Regions from separate parts of the Patulibacter brassicae genome, predicted to be linked through region 2. Evidence: riboswitches for the same ligand, from Rfam matches in the RefSeq annotation. Region 2 holds a riboswitch; each other region holds the start of a gene.
The links. Region 2 has a riboswitch for cyclic di-AMP ahead of SK069_RS07220 (septal ring lytic transglycosylase RlpA family protein). Riboswitches for the same ligand answer to the same signal wherever they lie in the genome.
Positions count from the first base shown of each region.

Region 1 (5,978 bases), on a different contig from region 2:
GGCGTGCACGGGATCGTGCGTGCGGCGAGCGCCCGCGCGCCATCGCGAGCGGGGTCGCGCCAGCCCGCCGGCGCGGCCGTCGCCACGTCCGCCCCCACGGGACCGGAGGGCTCGCGCCCCGCCGTGTGCGACGATCCAGGGCATGGCTCGCGGCGCTGCGTTCGGCAAGGACACCGGCCTCCAGTTCCGGATGGGCCTCACGCTCTTCGGGCTCGGGCTCGTCTACGCGGTCTTCGCCGCCGTGATCGTCGTGGCGACGAAGCAGGCCGCCGCGGTCGTCCTGATCCTCGGCGTGCTGCTCGTGATCCAGACCTTCGCCGCCGACAAGCTCGCGCTCCACGCGATGCACGCGCGGGAGGTCACGCCGGAGCAGGCTCCCGAGCTGCACGCCCTGATCGATCGGCTCTGCCTCCAGGCCGACCTGCCCAAGCCGAAGGTCGCGGTGGCCGACGACCGGATGCCGAACGCGTTCGCGGTCGGCCGGTCGCAGAAGGCCTCGACCGTCTGCGTGACCACGGGCCTGCTGGAGCTCCTGCCGCCGGCCGAGCTCGAGGGCGTGCTCGCGCACGAGCTCGCGCACATCGCCCACCGCGACGTGCTCGTCATGACCGTCGCGAGCTTCTTCGCGTCGCTCGCCGCGGTGATCGTGCAGAACGGCATCTGGTTCGGCGGCGGGGACGACCGCGACGACGACGGCCCCGGGCTGCTGGCGGTCATCGCCGTCGCCGCGCTCGTCTACGCGATCTCGTTCCTCCTCCTGCGGGCGCTCTCGCGGTACCGCGAGTACGCCGCCGACCGCGGCGCCGCCCAGGTCACCGGGCGCCCGAGCGCCCTGGCCGCCGCCCTCGTCCGGATCAGCGACGGGATCCAGCGCACCCCGGACCGGGACCTGCGCGAGGTCGGCGCGGTCCAGGCGTTCTACATCGTGCCGCCGAGCGTGAAGAACGCCGCGACGCAGCTCTTCTCGACGCACCCGCCGACGGAGAAGCGGCTCGCCGCCCTCCAGCGGATCGAGACGCAGCTCCAGGCCGGCCGCACGGTCTGAGCCGATCATGGGCTTCCTCGACACGCTCCTCGGTCGCGGCTCGAAGGCCGCCAAACAGGTCCGTCCGGACCGGCTCTTCGCCCTGACCACGGCGTCGCTGGACCTCCAGGTCTCGCAGGGCATCGTCACGACGGGCGAGGCGGCGATCGTCTTCCAGCCGCTGGCCACGGGCGACTTCCAGCAGATCGCGGCCGACGTCGAGGCCGTGCTGCGCGGCACCGGCGAGGAGACCGGCACCACGGTCGAGCGCCGCGACGACGACTTCGGCTACCGCTGGATGGTCCTGAAGGACCCCGACGTCGACGACCAGGTGATCGGCGTGAACGCGGTGATGGAGGCCCTGCAGGCCGGCGGTTACGCCGACCGGGTCCTCTGCGCGGTCTTCGCGTTCCGCGAGGCCGGACCGGACGCCGAGGCGCCGGCGACGACGGGACGCCCGCTGCACCTCATCTACCTCGCCAAGCGCGGCAGCTGGTACCCGTTCAGCCCGATGCCGGGCCAGGCGAAGGAGCGCGACCGGGAGCGCGAGCTGCAGCTCCGCGCCGTCCTCGAGCCGCTGATGCCGCTCGAGCCCGAGATGGACCGCTGGTACCCGCTCTGGGGCGCCCCGCTCGGCTGAGCCGCCGCGGACGAGCGCTCCGGGCCGCGCGGCGACGCCACCGGGCGAGCGGGCGACCCGCCCGCCCGGTGCGCGGGAGGGCTCAGCCCTCGACGGGGTCGGGCACCAGGCCCTCGCCCGTGAACTCCCGCCCGGCCTCCTCGAGCGTGAGGTCGGCCGGCGGCAGGAGGACGTCGCTCCCGATGAGCTCGTCCTCGTCCAGGGGGGTGCCCTGCTCGCGCACGAACGCGAGCAGCGCGTCGAAGGCGCTGCGGTAGCCGCCCTCGTCGCCGGCCTCGACCGCCGCGACGACCGCGTCGTCGAGGTCGTTCAGCGGCGCGTGCTGGTCGTCGGCCAGGCGGTACTGCTGGTCGCCGAAGATCCGGACGATCACGCGTCCGCCTCCTTCTTGGCGGGCTCGGTCGACGCGGTGCCCGCGTCGCCGCTGCCGGCCCCGAGCTCCGCGGCCGGGGTGCTCCCCGCGCCGAGCTCGGCCTTCATCGCGGCGAGCTCCGAGTCGACCTGCGAGGAGCTCGAGAGCTCGGCGAGCTGCCGGTCGATGTCGTCCTGGCCGGAGCCCAGCGCGGTCATGTCCTCGAACGTCCCGGCGGCCTCGAGCTCGGCGACCGCGTCCGCGCGCGCCTTCATGTTCTCCGTCTTGTCGACGGCGCGCTGCATCGCCATGCCGACCTCGGCCATCGACTCGCCGACGCCCGTCGCGGCCTCCGAGATCCGGACCTGCGCCTCCGCGGCGCTGTACTGCGCCTTGATGGTCTCCTTCTTCGTCCGGAACTGCTCGACCTTCGTGCGCAGCTTCTGCTCGCTGGCGATCAGCGCCTGCTGCTGGTTCTCCAGCTCGCTGACCTGCTGGTCGAGGCTCTGCATCTCCTGCTGGATGGTGCTCTTGCGCTCCAGCGCGGTGCGGGCGAGCTCCTCGTTGCCGGCGGCGAGCGCCTGACGCGCCTGCGTGTCGAGCTTGACGATCGCCTGCTGGTGCTTCTCCGTCTGCAGCTGGAGGCGCTTCTTCGCGGTGACGACGTCCGCGATGCCCTTCTTGACGTTCTGGAGGTTCTCCAGCTGCTTCTGGTAGCTGTAGTCGAGCGTCTCGCCCGGATCCTCGGCCTTGTCCAGGACACGGGACAGCTTGGCCTTGATCACGGTGGACATGCGGCCGCCGAGGCCCATATCGATGCTCCCTTGTTCCGCGTGAGTGGGACGGTGCGGATCCCGGGTCCGGTCGCGCGCGACGGCCATGGATCTCGTCGATCCACCCTAGCGCGCCCGCGCCAGCCGATCGTCACGTGCCCGTGACGCGCGGACGGGTCGCGGACCCGAGCGGCACCGCGGTCGGGGCCGGAACGAGCACGAGCCCCGGACGGGGCTCGCGAGGGACGCGCGGGTGTCGGGCCGGACTAGAGGTCCGCGGGATGGACCGCGACGAACTTCTTGGAGTCCTTGCGGTTGTTCGGGCGCCACTGGGGGCCCTTCGCGCCGCCGCGGTCGTACGCCGCGGAGGTGTCCAGCCGCAGCCCGGCGATGATCGCGTACGCGTGGCCCGAGTTGCCGTAGACGGTGATCCACTGGCCGGGGCCCTCGAAGGCGCCCGCCCACTTGTCGTCGAACTCGTACGACGAGAGCGGCGTCTGCATGAGGCCGGCGCCGATCAGCGCGTAGCTCACGGTCCCGGAGCAGTCGTAGCCCGAGTCCTCGATCTTCGCGTGGCCGCCGCCCCACTTGTACGGCTTGCCGACGATCTTGTTCGCGGCGATGACGGCCTGCTGGACGGCCGCGGGGGCCTTCAGCGGGACCCGCGCGAAGTACGCCGTGCGGCCGTCGACCGTCTTGCCCTTGTACCGCTTGGCCTTCACGCCGTTCGTCGTGCGCATCCCGGCCGGGACCGCGACGGCGCCGGGGGCGGCGGGCTGGGCGACGGGCGCCGTGGTGGTCCCGGTCGTGCCGAGGCCGCCGCTCCGGGGGGCCGAGGCCGCGGACGCTGAGCCGGCACCGAGCAGCGCGAACGCAGCGGTCAGGGCCAGGGCTCGGGTGTAGGGGCGCAACGATCTGCTCTCTTTCGTCGGCCTACGGGGTTAGCTGACGGGCTAGCGCAGAAAGAGCCAGCGCTTCCATCGCAGAGCGACGGATAAGCCCCAAGAACTGTGGTTCCCCCGCTCACCGGACTCATCCGGTGATTCGGCTTGCGGCACTGTAACAGGAGCCTCGCAATCTCGCACCCGTGTCCGCAGGCGATCCTGCAGGGCCTGGACGCTCGTCGGGCATCCCCCGTGCGCGGGCGCGTGCGCGGGCTGCGCGCGGGAAGCGACGAGCACCCGGCGTCGCGCCCCGGTCCGCAGCGGGGAGCGGGCGGCGAGCGGCGGGCCCCGAGGCGGTAGGTTCCCGCCGATGGCTCCGCTCCCGCGCCTCCGTCCGTCGCTCGCGCTCGGCCTCGTCGCCGTGGTGCTCGCCGGCTGCGGACAGGACGACTCGTCCCGCTCGCCGTTCGCGCCGGAGCCGAAGGACGACCGCTCCGCGACCGCGACCGACCTGGGGTTCCCCGTCGTCGCCACGCGCAACACGACCCGGACCGCGACGGACGACGGGCCCGCGGCGGCGGCCGCCGTGGCCCGCGCCGTGTACTCCGGCGGAGCGGCCGAGACCCAGGCGCGCGCCGTCGCGCTCGTGAATCAGCGCGACTGGCGGGTGGCGCTCGCCGCCAGCGCGCTGAACGCGGACCCCGTCGGCGCGCCGACCCTCTTCTCGGACGGGGACGACCTGCCCGACGCCACCCGCGACGCGCTGCGGCAGCTGCGCCCGGCCGGCAGCCCCGGCATCGACAACGCGCAGGTCATCCGGGTCGGCGGCGCGCCGCGGCCGGAGGGGCTGCGCGCGACCGCGATCGAGGGCAGCGACCCCGCCGGCGTCGCCCTCGGGATCGACCGCTTCCTCGCCGCCGCGAAGCGGCGCGCCAGCGACGCCGTCCTCGTCGTCAGCAGCGAGCAGCCGGCCTTCGCCCTGCCGGCGGCGGCGTACGCGGCGAAGTCCGGCACGCCGATCGCGTTCGTCGGACGCGACGCGGTCCCGGCGGACACCGTCCGGCAGCTGCGCGACCACCAGGACCCCACGATCTACGTCCTGGGCCCCTCGAAGGTCATCTCGCCCGCGGTGACGAAGCAGCTGCGCCGCTACGGCACGGTGCGCCGCGTCGGCGGCCAGGACCCGGTGAGCAACGCGATCGCCTTCGCCCGGTACGACGACAACGGGTTCGGCTGGAACATCGTCAACGCGGGTCACGGGTTCCTCGTCGCCCGCAGCGACGCCACGCTGCCGGCGCTCTCCCTGGCGCCGCTGGCGGGCACGGGCCTCCACGGCCCGCTGCTGCTCCTGGACCGTGCCGACCGGCTCGCCGAGCCCGTCCGCAGCTACCTGCTCGACGTCCAGCCGGGGATCGCGGGCGACCCCGTCAACAGCTACTACAACCGCGCGTGGCTCTCCGGCAGCACCGACGCGATCTCGCCCGCCGTCCAGTCGCAGATCGACGCGCTGATGGAGGTCACGTCGGTCGACGTCGACGGCGCGCGCCTGCGTCGCGAGGAGCCGGCCGGCACCGCCACGACCGGCACGACGGCGACCCCCACCCCACCCCCGTCCAAGGAGGACGAGCGATGAGCGAAGCAGAGCGCGCCGACCGACGCGAGACCGGCCGCCCGGTCTCCCTCGACGACCTCCGCGAGCTGACGGGCGCGGCCACGCCGCACTTCGCGCAGCAGATCCGGAACCGGGTCGCGAAGCTCATCGCGCCGCTGCCCGCCGAGGATCCGGTCCGGCGCTTCGGCGAGTCGGAGATCGCGCGCCTCACCGAGCTCGGCCGCACCGGCGAGCACCGCGGGCGGTCGACGCACCCCGACCAGCCGCCCCTGCCGTCCGCCGCGGGCTGAGCGGCCCGTGCCCGTCCCGGTCCCCCCGCCGACCGCCGGCCCGGAGCTCTGGGCCTGCGTCGCCGACCTGCCGCTGCGCCTCGAGGAGGTCGCGCTCGAGCCGCTCGAGCGCGAGACGCCGACGATGACGCGACGCTGCACGCACGTGCGGCTGCGCGGCGCCGGCGAGGAGGGCGTGGGCGAGGACGTCTGCTACGAGCCGCAGGACCACGACGCGCTCATGGCCTGGGACGCGCTGCCGGACCTGCGGGGCGAGTGGACGATCGCCGCGCTCAGCGCGCGTCTCGGCGCCCTGGACCTCTTCCCCGTTCCGCCGGCCCACGACGTCTACCGGCGGTACCGGCGGTGGGCGTTCGAGTCGGCGGCGCTGGACCTCGCCCTGCGCCAGGCGGGCCGGCCGCTG
Region 1 is NZ_JAXAVX010000010.1:37,290-43,267, forward strand. Features, by position in the region: gene htpX (zinc metalloprotease HtpX) at 143-1,045, shown strand; gene pspAB (PspA-associated protein PspAB) at 1,053-1,664, shown strand; gene pspAA (PspA-associated protein PspAA) at 1,747-2,037, opposite strand; gene SK069_RS15615 (PspA/IM30 family protein) at 2,034-2,828, opposite strand; gene SK069_RS15620 (C40 family peptidase) at 3,056-3,700, opposite strand; cyclic di-AMP (ydaO/yuaA leader) riboswitch at 3,705-3,849, opposite strand; gene SK069_RS15625 (cell wall-binding repeat-containing protein) at 4,044-5,306, shown strand; gene SK069_RS15630 (hypothetical protein) at 5,303-5,575, shown strand; gene SK069_RS15635 (hypothetical protein) at 5,583-5,978, shown strand, end outside.
Region 1: linked by a shared signal. The riboswitch ahead of SK069_RS15620 (C40 family peptidase) and the one ahead of SK069_RS07220 (septal ring lytic transglycosylase RlpA family protein) in region 2 are both predicted to bind cyclic di-AMP.

Region 2 (5,978 bases):
GCTGGAGCAGGCGGTTCGACGCGGTCCGCAGCGGGTACATGGCCGAGACCGTGGCCACGAGCGAGACGACGACGGACGGGAACGCGGACGCGACGGCGCGGCCGGGCCCGACGGTGCTCCTGACCGGCGCGACCGGGGCGATCGGCGGCCGCCTGCTGCCGGCGCTGCTGGACGACGGCGACGTGGGACCGATCCGCGCCCTCGTCCGCGATCCGGATCGCGCCGACCTGCCCGAGTCGGTGCGCACGCACCGCGGCGACCTGTTCGCCGGCGAGGGCCTCGACGCGGCGCTCGAGGGCGTCGACGTCGCGTACTACCTCGTCCATGCGATGGGACGCGGCAACGACGGCGACTTCGCCGAGCTGGACCGGCGCGGCGCGCGGGCGTTCGGCGAGGCGGCCGAGCGGGCCGGCGTGCGGCGCGTGATCTACCTCGGCGGGCTGGGCGGGGCGGGGGAGGAGCGCTCGCACCACCTGCGCAGCCGTCGCGAGGTGGCCGAGATCCTCTCCGCGCACGCCCCGGAGCCGGTCCACGCGCGGGCCGCGATGGTCATCGCCTCGGACAGCCAGTCGTTCGTCATCCTGCGCAACCTCGTGCGACGGCTGCCCGTGATGGTCATGCCGCGCTGGGTGACGACCCGCAGCCAGCCGATCGCCCAGCGCGACGTCACGGCCGCGCTGCGGGCGCTCGCCACCCGCGACGAGGTGCCCGCCGAGGTCCAGCTCGGCGGAGCGGACGCGCTCACGTACCGCGAGATGCTCGATACGACCGCGACGCTGCTCGAGCGGCGCGGGGTGCCGAAGCTCCCGGTCCCGATCTCGGCGATCGGCCTCTCGTCGCTGTGGGTGAGCATGTTCGGCGGCGTCGAGCACGACCTCGTCCGCCCGCTGATCGAGGGGCTGCAGGTCGAGATGGTCGTGACCGAGCCGCCGCCGCCCGGTATCAACGACGCGCCCCTCGGCTTCGCCGACGCCGTCCGCGAGGCCCTCGACGGCGCGTGAGCGCCGCGCGGGCGTGGCGGGCGGCCGCGCCGCGCGCCGGGGCGGGACCGGGTTCGGGTTGAATGCAGGCGATGCCGGCCGTCGCGCTCCCGCTGCTGGTGCTCCTCGCGATCGTCGCGGTCGCCGCCGCGACCGGTCGATGGCGCGCGCGGCGCGTTGCCCGGGAGACCGGCGTGCGGATCGGCCGGGTCGTCGACCACACCGGGATCGACGCGTCGACGGGCTCGGTCTACTCGATCCAGACGGCGACGATCACGACGCCGACCTCCTCGCTCGACGCGATCTGGACGCCGCCGCACCTCGAGCGCCTCGCGCGCTCGTACTGGAGCTACATGGAGCGGTTCTCCCTCGGGATCGTCCGCGTCCACTACGACGAGCGAGGACGCTACGTCTGCTTCCTGTCGCGCCGCATCGTGCTGCTCGGCTTCAGCGAGCCGGAGTACGAGTTCACCGCGACGCTCGGTCTCGTGCGCTGGCCGATCACCCGCGGGCTGCTCATCTCGCGGCGCGGGCGCAGCCGCGGGTTCCTCGAGATCGAGGTCCACCGGCGCGACGGCGTCGAGCCGCCGGGGTCCGGCCGTCGGGGCACGGGGTCCGCCGACCCCTACAGCCAGGTCTACGTCGAGCTCGAGGTGAGCCAGTTCTACCCGGCGATGTCGTCGGGCTTCGCCTACTGGGTCTACAAGCAGACGCAGTCGCGCTACCACGTGCTGCTGGCCTACGGGTTCATCCGGTCGCTCGCCCAGGGCGAGGACCTGCCGCGCTCGGTCATCGGGCGCCTCGGCTGAGCGCGGCGCCCGACGGGCCGGGGCTCAGGAGATCGCGAAGCCCGGGCCCGCGCCCGGCATCGAGGAGAGCTTCTCCGGGCGGTGCTGCGCGTGGACGCGACGGATGGTGTCCGACCCCGCGCGCATGACGACCGACTCGGTCGTCGCACCGCCGGCCGAGCGGCGACGCACGCCCTGCAGGAGCTCCCCGTCGGTGACCCCCGTAGCCGAGAAGAGGCACTGGTCGGCCTTGACGAGGTCGTTCTGGTCGAGCTGGCGCTCGAGGTCGTACCCCGCGTCGAGCGCGGCCTGCCGCTCGGCGTCGTCGCGCGGCCAGAGCCGGCCGACGAGGCGACCGGAGATGCACTTGATCGCGGCGGCCGAGATGACGCCCTCCGGCGTGCCGCCGACGCCCCAGAGGAAGTCGACCGCGGAGTCGCTCATGACGGCCAGCAGCGAGCCGGCGACGTCGCCGTCGCTGATGAGGCGCACCTTCGCGCCGGCGGCGCGGACCGCCTCGATCTGCTCCTGGTGGCGCGGGCGATCGAGGGTGATCATGAGGACCTCGCTGATGTCCTTGCCGCGGCGCTCGGCGATGAGGCCGGCGGTCTCGGTCAGCGGGCGGTCGAGGTCCAGCAGGTCGGCGACGTCGCGGCCGCCGGCGAGCTTCTCCATGTAGACGCAGGGGCCCGGATCGAACATCGAGCCGCGCGGCGCGATCGCGATCACGGAGAGCGCGTTCGGCTGGCCCTTCGCGGTGAGCGTGGTGCCCTCGAGCGGGTCGACCGCGATGTCGACCTGCGGACCCTCGCCGTTGCCGACGTGCTCGCCGTTGTAGAGCATCGGCGCCTCGTCCTTCTCGCCCTCGCCGATGACGACGACGCCGTCCATCGCGACGGTGTCCAGGACGTACCGCATCCCGTCGACGGCGGCCTGATCGGCGGCGTTCTTGTCGCCCCGGCCCGCGAGCCGCGAGGCCGCCAGGGCGGCGGCCTCGGTCGTGCGGACGAGCTCCATGGCGAGGGTGCGGTCGGGCGTGGTGGTCATCGGCCTTCGGGGTCGTCGGGTCCGCCGCGCCCCGAGCCGGAGGGACCTGCTCGGCGGGCGGCGGGCGGTTCGGTGGCGGGGACCCTATCCGGGGACGTCCCCGCCGCGCGGTGGCGTCGCGGCGCTCGGGGCAGCGCGGATCGCGGCCGGGACCGGCGCGCGGCCCGCGCGGCGTGACGGGCGCGGGAGCGATCCGCGGCGCGCCCGCGCCTAGCGGGAGCGGGGGAGGTCGTCCCGCACGATGTAGCTCACGCGGTCCACGCCGCTGACGTCGACCGCGTCGGCCACGTTCTTCGTCAGGTCGAAGTCGGCCTTGTTCGCGAACGGCCCGCGATCGATGACCGGCACGACGACGCTGCGGCCGCCGCGACGGATCTCGACCTGGGTGCCGCACGGCAGGGTCCGGTGGGCGACGCCCTCGGTCCGCTTCGTCAGCGTCTGGCCGCAGGCGGTGCGCCGGCCGTAGAAGCCGGGGCCGTACCACGTGGCCTTCGTCTTGGCGAGCACGGCGACGCGCGCGGTCGTCGCGCTGCCCGCGGTGCGCGCGGTCGCGCCGCCGGCGGGGGCGCCCCCGGCGGGGACGCTGCCGTCGGCGTTCAGCAGGACGACGCGCAGCTGGTGGTAGCGCGCGGCGCGCGTCCGCCAGCGGGCGACGAAGCGGCCGTTGCTGCGCACGCGGGCCGTCGTGGCGCGGCGCCAGCCGCCCCGGGCGTCCTGGCGCTGGATCTGGACCCGCCGGTTCGCGAGCGCGGCCTCGAACTGCCCGACGACGAGGACCGGGGTCCCGACGGTCGTCGAGGGCGCGGCGCTCCAGGTGCCGAGGCCCGGCGCCTGGACGGTCGTGCCCGAGGTCGTGTCGGCGGGCGACGGGCCCGTGGCGGTCGGGGCGGGGGCGGCCTCGGTCGTGGCCGGTGCCTCGGCGGTCGCCGGAGCGGTGCTGGGGGCGGCCTGGGTGGAGAGGCCCCCACCCGACGCGGCGCTCGCGGTCGCGGCTGGGCTCAGCGCGGCGAGGGCGACGACGGCGATGATCGCTGCGCGAGGACGCGCAGGGGTGCGGTAGGTCACGTGGTCCCGTTGGTCTCGTTCCGTGCCTACGGGGTGAGCTGTCGGGCTCGCGCTGAACGAGTGCGCTACGGGTCGGTCGACCCGATTCGCCCCAGCGACCGCGCCTGAGCGCGCTCGCAGTGGTTCCCCCGCCCCCCGACGATCCGGTCGTCGGGAGCTCGGCGGCGGGGATTATGGCACATCGATCGCGAGCGCCGGTCCCGGAGGCGAACGCACGTTCGCCTCGGGTGCTGGGATCCCCGGTGCCCAGGGGGATCTCGCGCGGGTCCGCGGCGCTCGACGGGCCGGCGCGCCGGCGCTCCCGGGGGGGTCAGCGGGGCGTGATGCGGCGCAGGACGCCCCGCACGACCGACTCGCCGACGCTCGCGACGCCGGCGACGACGGAGACGAGATCGCCGACCGCGCGCTCGGCCGGCGGCCGGCGCTCCTCCGGCGTCGCCCACCCGTGGCGGGGGACCGCGCCCGACGGACGCGTGCTCGTCCCGGTCGCCGCGCCGGCCGCCGTCGTCCCGGGCGTCGTCGCGCCGGCGGCGCCCTTCGGCGTGGCCCGGCGCGTCGCGGCCGCGGTGGTGCCGCCGGCCTTCGCGGTCGTCGCGCCGCGGGCCTTCGACGTCGTGCGGCTGCCCGCCTTCGCCGTCGTCGCGGTGGTGCTGCGGGCCTTCGCCCTCGCGCCGCGGGCCTTCGCCGCGCCGGTGGTCGCGGCCTGCGCCCTCCCGGTCCCGGCGGCCTTCGTCCCGCTGCCCCCGGGCTTCGTCCCGGAGGCCGCGCCGGCCGTCGTGCGCCGCGCGCTGCGACGCACCGGGCGGCTCGCGGGGAGCTTGCCGAGGACGCCGTCCTCGTCGGGGCGCTCCGGGCCGTCGGGGGAAGCGGTGCCGCGCGGGGTCATCGTGTGCGAATCGTCTCGCATCTCACGGACGAGTGCACCTTTTCGCCGGTTCGGGTGTACCTGCTCTCAGACCGGTGCTCCGCGTGCGAGCGGCCGCTGTTGCGGCCTCGATCGCGCGGGTATCACCTGGTACACTTGGGGACCGCTGTCGGTAGCTTGGACCTCTTCGGCCCGCACCTTCCGCTCAGACCGACGCGCACGCCTCTACTGCTTTGCCACCGCCTCCGCCGTTCCCGGCGGAGCGACAGAGACGCCTCCTTATATGTCTGCAGTTGAACTTCAGGAACTCGAAGAGGTCAAGACGCTGGTCCATCGCGGCCAGACGCTCGGAGTGCTCACGCACGCGGAGGTGCAGAAGGCCATCTCCGAGCTCGACTTCGACGAGTCCGACGTCGAGGAGCTGAACGCCTACCTCGAGAAGAGCGAGATCGAGCTCGTCGACGAGATCGATCCCGCGCACGCCGCCACCCAGGTCGAGCGCGCCCCGGACAAGCGCTCGCGCAAGAAGCGCGCGCCCACGCCGCTGGATCTCCGTCCCGACATGACGACGGACAGCCTCCAGCTGTTCCTCAAGGACATCGGCAAGGTGCGCCTGCTCACCGCGGCCGAGGAGGTGGACCTCGCCAAGCGCATCGAGCGCGGCGACCTCGACGCGAAGCAGAAGATGGTCGAGTCGAACCTGCGGCTCGTCGTCTCGATCGCGAAGAACTACCGCAACCAGGGCCTGCCCTTCCTCGACCTGATCCAGGAGGGGACGCTGGGCCTCGTCCGCGCGGCCGAGAAGTTCGACTACCGCAAGGGCTTCAAGTTCTCCACGTACGCCACGTGGTGGATCCGGCAGGCGATCGCCCGCGCCCTGGCCGACAAGGCCCGGACGATCCGCATCCCGGTCCACGTCGTCGAGAAGCTGAACAAGATCGGCCGCGCCGAGCGCAAGCTCGTCACGGAGCTCGGTCGCGAGCCCACCCCGGAGGAGATCGCCGAGGTCACCGGCATCGACCCCGAGGAGGTCGAGTCGATCAAGCGCTCCGCGCAGGCGCCGGTCTCGCTCGAGAAGCCGGTCGGCGACGAGGAGGAGTCCGAGTTCGGCCAGTTCATCGCCGACGAGCGCGCCGAGTCGCCCTACGAGCGGGCTGCCGAGATCCTCACGAAGGAGCACCTCCGCGAGGCCCTCGAGAACCTCAGCTACCGCGAGCGCCGCGTGCTCGAGCT
Region 2 is NZ_JAXAVX010000002.1:459,080-465,057, forward strand. Features, by position in the region: gene SK069_RS07205 (NAD(P)H-binding protein) at 39-1,001, shown strand; gene SK069_RS07210 (hypothetical protein) at 1,073-1,789, shown strand; gene glpX (class II fructose-bisphosphatase) at 1,814-2,815, opposite strand; gene SK069_RS07220 (septal ring lytic transglycosylase RlpA family protein) at 3,026-3,880, opposite strand; cyclic di-AMP (ydaO/yuaA leader) riboswitch at 3,890-4,054, opposite strand; gene SK069_RS07225 (hypothetical protein) at 4,191-4,787, opposite strand; gene SK069_RS07230 (sigma-70 family RNA polymerase sigma factor) at 5,029-5,978, shown strand, end outside.

Region 3 (5,978 bases), on a different contig from region 2:
GCGGCTCTCGGACACCGGCTCGCGGACCGGCTCGACGGGATCGTCGTCGTCGAAGCGACAGCGGCGGTGCAGCCACGGCCCGGTCCGTGGCCCGAACCACTCGGCGAGCTGGGCGACGTCGACGCCGGCGAGCTGCCGGATCGTGCGGATGCCGCGCTCCTCCAGGCCGGTCGCCGTGCGCGGCCCGATGCCGGGCAGCAGCCCGGGCGGCTCGTCGGCCCAGCGCCGCCAGGCGGCCCGGCGGTCCAGCACGACGAACCCGCGCGGCTTCTCTGCGTCGGAGGCGAGCTTCGCGACGAGCTTGCTCGGGCCGATGCCGACGGAGACGTCGAGCGCCGTCTCCCGCTTGATCCGCGCCACGAGCCGCCGCAGTGCGGCGCGAGGCGCGAGCATGCCCGTCAGCTCCAGGTAGGCCTCGTCGAGGCTCATCTGCTGGACGACGTCGATCTCGTCCCGCACGATCGACATCACGGCCTGCGACGCCTCGCGATAGGCGTCGAGGTCCGGCGGGACGAGGATCGCCTCCGGGCACCGCCGGCGGGCGACCGAGAGCGGCATCGCCGAGCCGACGCCGTGGCGGCGGGCCTCGTAGGTCGCCGTGGTGACGACCGACCGGGGCCCGTCGTGCGCGACGATCACCGCCCGGCCGCGCAGCTCGGGGCGGCGCAGCAGCTCGACGGCGGCGAAGAACGCGTCGCAGTCGAGGTGCCCGACGCAGCGAACCGGATCGGCGGCCGGCGCGGCGTCGGTCGCGCGGCCGTCGTCCTGGCGCTGGCGGGCGGGAGCCACCCGTCCAGGGTAGCCCGCCGCGCGGCGGCGGGGCGAACGTCCGTTCGCCCCGTCCCTCGCGGGTGGTCCTAGCGGTCGACCAGCACCGTGCCGGTGCTGCCGAAGCCGAGGCGGCCCTTCGTCGCCGCGGTGAGGTCGAACTCGCGTCCCGCGACGTACGGGCCGCGATCGATGACGCGGGCCTGCACGGTGCGGCCGCCGTGCTTGAACGTCAGCCGGGTGCCGCAGGGCAGCGTCTTGTGCGCGACGCCGATCGTCCCGGGGCTCAGGCGCCCGCCGCAGGCCAGGGCGCCGCCGTACAGGCCGGGGCCGTAGTACGAGGCGTACGTCGCCCGGAAGCCGTGCACGCGCTCGACGCGACGGCTGATCGCGCGGGCGTGGGTCGTCCCCGCCACGCGGATCCGCGTGGCCAGGTCGCCGGTCCGACGCACGGTCGTCGCCAGCCGGAACCGCCCGGAGGACGACGTGCGCGCCCGGTCGGCCTCGCGCCAGCGGCCCGCGCGGCGGACCTCGAGCCGCACGAGCGTGCTGCGCGGGACGGCGGTCACGCGACCGCGGTACCGCGCGCGGCCGCCGACGCGGACGTCCCCGCGCTCGCTCGTCACGCGCAGCCGCGGGCGGCGCGGCTTCGCGGTCGCCGCCGGGGCGGCGGCGGGCGTCGCGGCGGCACCGGCGCCACCGGACGCGGGAGCCTCGACGCCCGGCTGGGACGTCTCGGCACCGGTCGACTCGGCCGCGATCGCGGGCGCGGCCGTCGCGGCGAGGGTCACCACGAGCCCCATGGTCAGGGCGACGCGCGGTGACATGACGCTTCCGTCATGGGTCACGGACATGGCAGGACCTCTTCTGGTCGTGACGCCTACGAGGTGAGCTGACGGGCTCGCACCCGGCGACACGGACCGGTCGGTCGTGTCGACGGGCGCTACGGACGCAGCAGCGTCCGATTCGCCCCGGCTCCGCCCGAGAGGGATCGGGCAGGGAACAAGTGGGTCCCCCGCTCGGCGCGCACCGATGCGCGCCGACTCGGCGTCGGTGAACGGTCGGATCACCGTACGCGGCCGTTCCCGGCGCGAACGTGCGTTCGCGCACAGAGCGGTCGGGCGCCGGATCCGTGGCGCCGTGCCAGGCCCGGTCGACACACTGGCGCATTGGCGTTGACCTGGCGTCCCGCTACCCTTCGTCGGTGGTGCGGGCGCCCGAGCCCGCGACCGCACTCCGGCCATGGACCTCCGCGACCCCCAGAGCTTCGCCCGCGCGTACGCCGAGCACGCGCCCGGTGCCGCCCAGGCCGCGGGAGCGATCCTCGGTCCCGCCGGGCGGCGCGCCGAGGTCGAGGACGTCGTGCACGACGTGTTCCTCCGCCTCTGGCACCACCCGGAGGGCTTCGACCCGACCCGCGGCCCGCTCGGCGCCTACGTCCGCCTCCTCGCCCGCTCGCGGGCGCTCGACCTCGCCCGCCGGCAGCAGGTGGCCGCGCGCGCCGAGGACCGGCTGCGTCCGGCGGCGGCCGCCGCCGAGCCCGCCGTCGCGTCCCAGGCCGAGCGCCGGGCGACCGAGCGCGCGCTCATCCGCGCGCTCGCGACGCTCCCCCAGCCCCAGCGGGAGGCGATCTGGCTCGCCTACTGGGGCGATCTCACGACGAGCGAGATCGCCTCGCGCGCGGGGGTGCCCCAGGGAACGGTCAAGGGCCGGATCCGCCTCGGCCTCCTCCGGCTGCGGACCGAGCTGGAGACCTCGGACGTCGCGGCGGGCTTCCTCGCCGCCCTGTCGCAGCTGCTGTGAGCGCGCCGCGGCGGCGGAGCACGGCCCCGACGCTCCTGGCGCTGAGCGCCGCCGTCGCCATCCTCCTGGCGGTGGTCGTCGTGCGCCTGGCCGGCGGGGACGACCCGCGCACCGGGTCGCCCGTCGCCGCGCCGGTCGCCGACGGGGTCGTCGTCGAGGTGCCCGACGCGCGGGGCCGGCGGCTGATCGAGGCCTACGCCCGGCGGATCGGCGCCGAGGACCGGCCCGCCGTCCGCGCGCTCGGCCAGGCCGTCGTCGTGCGCGTGCGGCCCCGACGGGCGGACGTGCTCGTGCGGGCCGGCGGACGCGCGGCGCGCTTCTCGCGGGCCGACGACCCGCGCCTGCAGGCGTTCGTCGCGCGGGCCCTCGGCGGCTGAGGGTCGGCTCAGCCGGCGAGCGCCCGGACGGCGATCACCATCCGCGTCGTCGCCGCCAGCCGACCCGCGTCGTCGGTCATCCGGACGTCCCAGACCCAGGTCGTGCGCCCCCGGTGCAGCCGGTCGGCCCGCGCGTGGACGGTGCCCTCGAGGATCGGCCGCAGGAAGTTCGTCGCGTTCGAGAGCCCCTGGGCCACGAACCCGTCCGGCATCACCGCGGCGGCGGTGGCCATCGAGGTCACCGACTCGGCGATCGCCGCGTAGACGCCGCCGTGCACGAGGCCCATCGGCTGGCGGACGCCGTCGACCACCGGGACGCTCGCCTCGATCCACCCGTCGCCCTGATCGTGGACACGAAGTCCGATCAGGCCGTCCAGGGTGCGCTCGTGCGGGATCGTCGTCGGCAGCTCCATGCCTCGATCCTACGAGGGCGCGCCCGGGCGACCATTACGCGTTCGCAACGCGACGACCGCTAGATTCCGCGCGATGCCGCGCGTGGAGAGCTTGCATCCGGACCAGCAGGCGGTGCTGCAGCTCGTGCTGCGGCGCGGCATGGCGTACGAGGAGCTGGCGGGGGCCCTGGGCATGACGCCCGAGCTCGTCCGCGAGCGCGCCCTCGACGCCGTCGACGGCCTCGCCCCGGACGACGTCGACGGCCTCGAGATCGAGGACCGCGATCGGATCGCCGACTACCTGCTCGGCCAGTCCAGCGCGAGCGAGCGCCAGGCGGTGCGGGAGCTCCTGGAGTCCGCGGCGCCCGCCCGGACGTGGGCCCGCCTCGTCAGCAACGAGCTCCGGCCGCTGGCCGGCGACCGGCTGCCGGTCGTGCCCGGCGACGGCGAGGACGTCCGCGAGGCGTTCGCGGCCCTCGACGCCAAGACCGTCGCGCAGGGCAAGGAGCGCCGCCGCCGCGGCGCCGGCTCGATCCTCCTCGCCCTCGCGGGCGCGCTCGTGCTCGTCGTGGCCGTGCTCTACGTCACCGGCGTGTTCGACGGCGACGACGACGCCAGCGACGTCGCCAGCACCCCGACGACCACGACCACCGCCGGCAGCTCGGACGCCGAGCTCCAGGCGATCGCCCAGAGCCTGCGCCAGCAGGTGAACCTCCGTCCGCCGTCCGGCGCGAAGGGCAGCGCGGCCCGCCCGAAGGGCGTCATCCAGCTCACGGCGCAGGACGGCCAGCTGCTCGCGCTCCTGCAGGGCTCCGGGTTCCGTCCCGCGACCTCGAACCGCACGTACGCCGTGTGGCTCACCGGCGGGCCGAGCAGCCGCCGCGCGATCCGCCTGGGCTGGTTCAGCAACGGCGAGACCGACCAGTCCGGCCAGGCGACCGCGAAGACGATCGACAGCAAGGGCCGGATCGCCGGCACGCTGCTGCCGCTGCAGGTCGGCAAGGACATCGCCAACCAGCGCGAGGTGCCGATCGATCCGCGCCAGTACTCGCGGATCGTCATCGCCGAGGAGACGTCGAGCACCGTCGGGCGCGCGAACCCCGGCCGGACCGTCGTCAGCGGCCCCCTCAAGCAGTAGGCGAGCCGGATTGCCGTGCCGAGCGGGGCGTCCGCCCCGCTCGTCGCGCCCCCGCGCCGGCTCAGCTCGTCGCGGCGCGCCGCAGGCCGGTGAGCAGCTCGTTCGCGTAGCGGCGGGCCGCCCGGCGGCCGAGCATGCCGGCGGTGAGGCCGCGCTGCACGAGGTCGCGCTCGACGGTGACCGTCACCAGCGAGCGCTCGCCCTCCGCCGGCTCGATCCGCAGCTCGACGGCGCTGCGCCGCATCGCCTTCGCGAACGGCGTGTCGTCGAGCTCCTGCTCCCACCGCTGCAGCTGCTCGCGTCGCGACTGGCTCACCCGCCAGTCCACGCGCACCGGCACGCCGCGCGAGCTGCGCAGCACGAGCGTGAACCGTCCGCCCTGGACGTCCTCCGCCCGCTCCGCCCGCGGCCACCACGAGACGAGCCGCCCGCCGTCGGCCACCCAGTACCAGACGGTCTCCGGCGTGGCGTCGATCGTCCCCGACGTCGTGCCGCTCGTCTCCGCCACGTCCCGTCCCTGCCTCAGTCGTAGGTCACCAGCGAGTGCACGGCGTGCGGCGCCAGGCGCGCGCGACCGCCGAGCGCCGACAGCTCGACGAGGAACGAGCAGGCGACGACCTCGCCACCGAGGTCCTCGACGAGCCGGCAGAGCGCCTCGGCGGTCCCGCCGGTGGCCAGCAGGTCGTCGTGGACGAGCACCCGGGTCCCGGGCTCCAGGAGGTCCGCGTGGACCTCGAGCTGGTCGCTGCCGTACTCCAGCGCGTACTCGACCGCGAGGGTGTCCCGCGGCAGCTTGCCGGGCTTGCGCGCCAGCAGGAACCCCGCGCCGAGCTCCAGCGCGAGCGCCGGGCCGAGGAGGAACCCGCGGGCCTCGGCCGCGATCACGCGCTGGACGCCGAGGTCGCGCGTGACGTCGGTCAGGTGGTGCACCGCGGCCGCCAGCGCGGCCGGGTCCGCGAAGACCGGCGTGATGTCGCGGAACGTCACGCCGGGCTCGGGGTGGTCCGGGATCGCGACGATCCGGGCGGCGACCTCCTCCACGTGGCTCACGCGACGAGCCGCCGCAGGTCGCGGATGAGCAGGAGGTGCTTCAACCGCGTGGTCGTGGCCGCGAGGGTCTCGAGCGCGTCGACCGCCTCGGCGCGGCGCTCGGGGTTGCGCGACCGCAGCGCCGGCCCCAGCAGCTGCTCGAGCAGGGCCGCCTCCCGGTCCGCGGAGCTGCGCAGGACGCGCAGGTGGCGCCCGCCGACCCCGTAGCGGGCGAGCTCGACCGCGGCGCGCACGACCTCGCGCTCGTCGTCGTCGAAGACGATCGCGCCGGCCTGGTCGCGACCCTGGACGATGCCGTAGTCGCGCAGCTCGCGGACGAGCTGCGGCGTGGCCCGCGTCTCCTCGCAGAGCTGCTCGAGCGTTCGCAGCCCGGCGCTCGGCGTCCGCAGCGCGACCGACGTGGTGCCCCGCTGCGCGGGCGGCTCCTCCGGCGCGTCCTCGGCGACGACG
Region 3 is NZ_JAXAVX010000001.1:284,162-290,139, forward strand. Features, by position in the region: gene dinB (DNA polymerase IV) at 1-789, opposite strand, end outside; gene SK069_RS01390 (septal ring lytic transglycosylase RlpA family protein) at 858-1,622, opposite strand; cyclic di-AMP (ydaO/yuaA leader) riboswitch at 1,631-1,828, opposite strand; gene SK069_RS01395 (RNA polymerase sigma factor) at 2,011-2,571, shown strand; gene SK069_RS01400 (hypothetical protein) at 2,568-2,948, shown strand; gene SK069_RS01405 (PaaI family thioesterase) at 2,957-3,361, opposite strand; gene SK069_RS01410 (hypothetical protein) at 3,435-4,478, shown strand; gene SK069_RS01415 (SRPBCC family protein) at 4,540-4,986, opposite strand; gene SK069_RS01420 (adenine phosphoribosyltransferase) at 5,001-5,528, opposite strand; gene ftsR (transcriptional regulator FtsR) at 5,525-5,978, opposite strand, start outside.
Region 3: linked by a shared signal. The riboswitch ahead of SK069_RS01390 (septal ring lytic transglycosylase RlpA family protein) and the one ahead of SK069_RS07220 (septal ring lytic transglycosylase RlpA family protein) in region 2 are both predicted to bind cyclic di-AMP.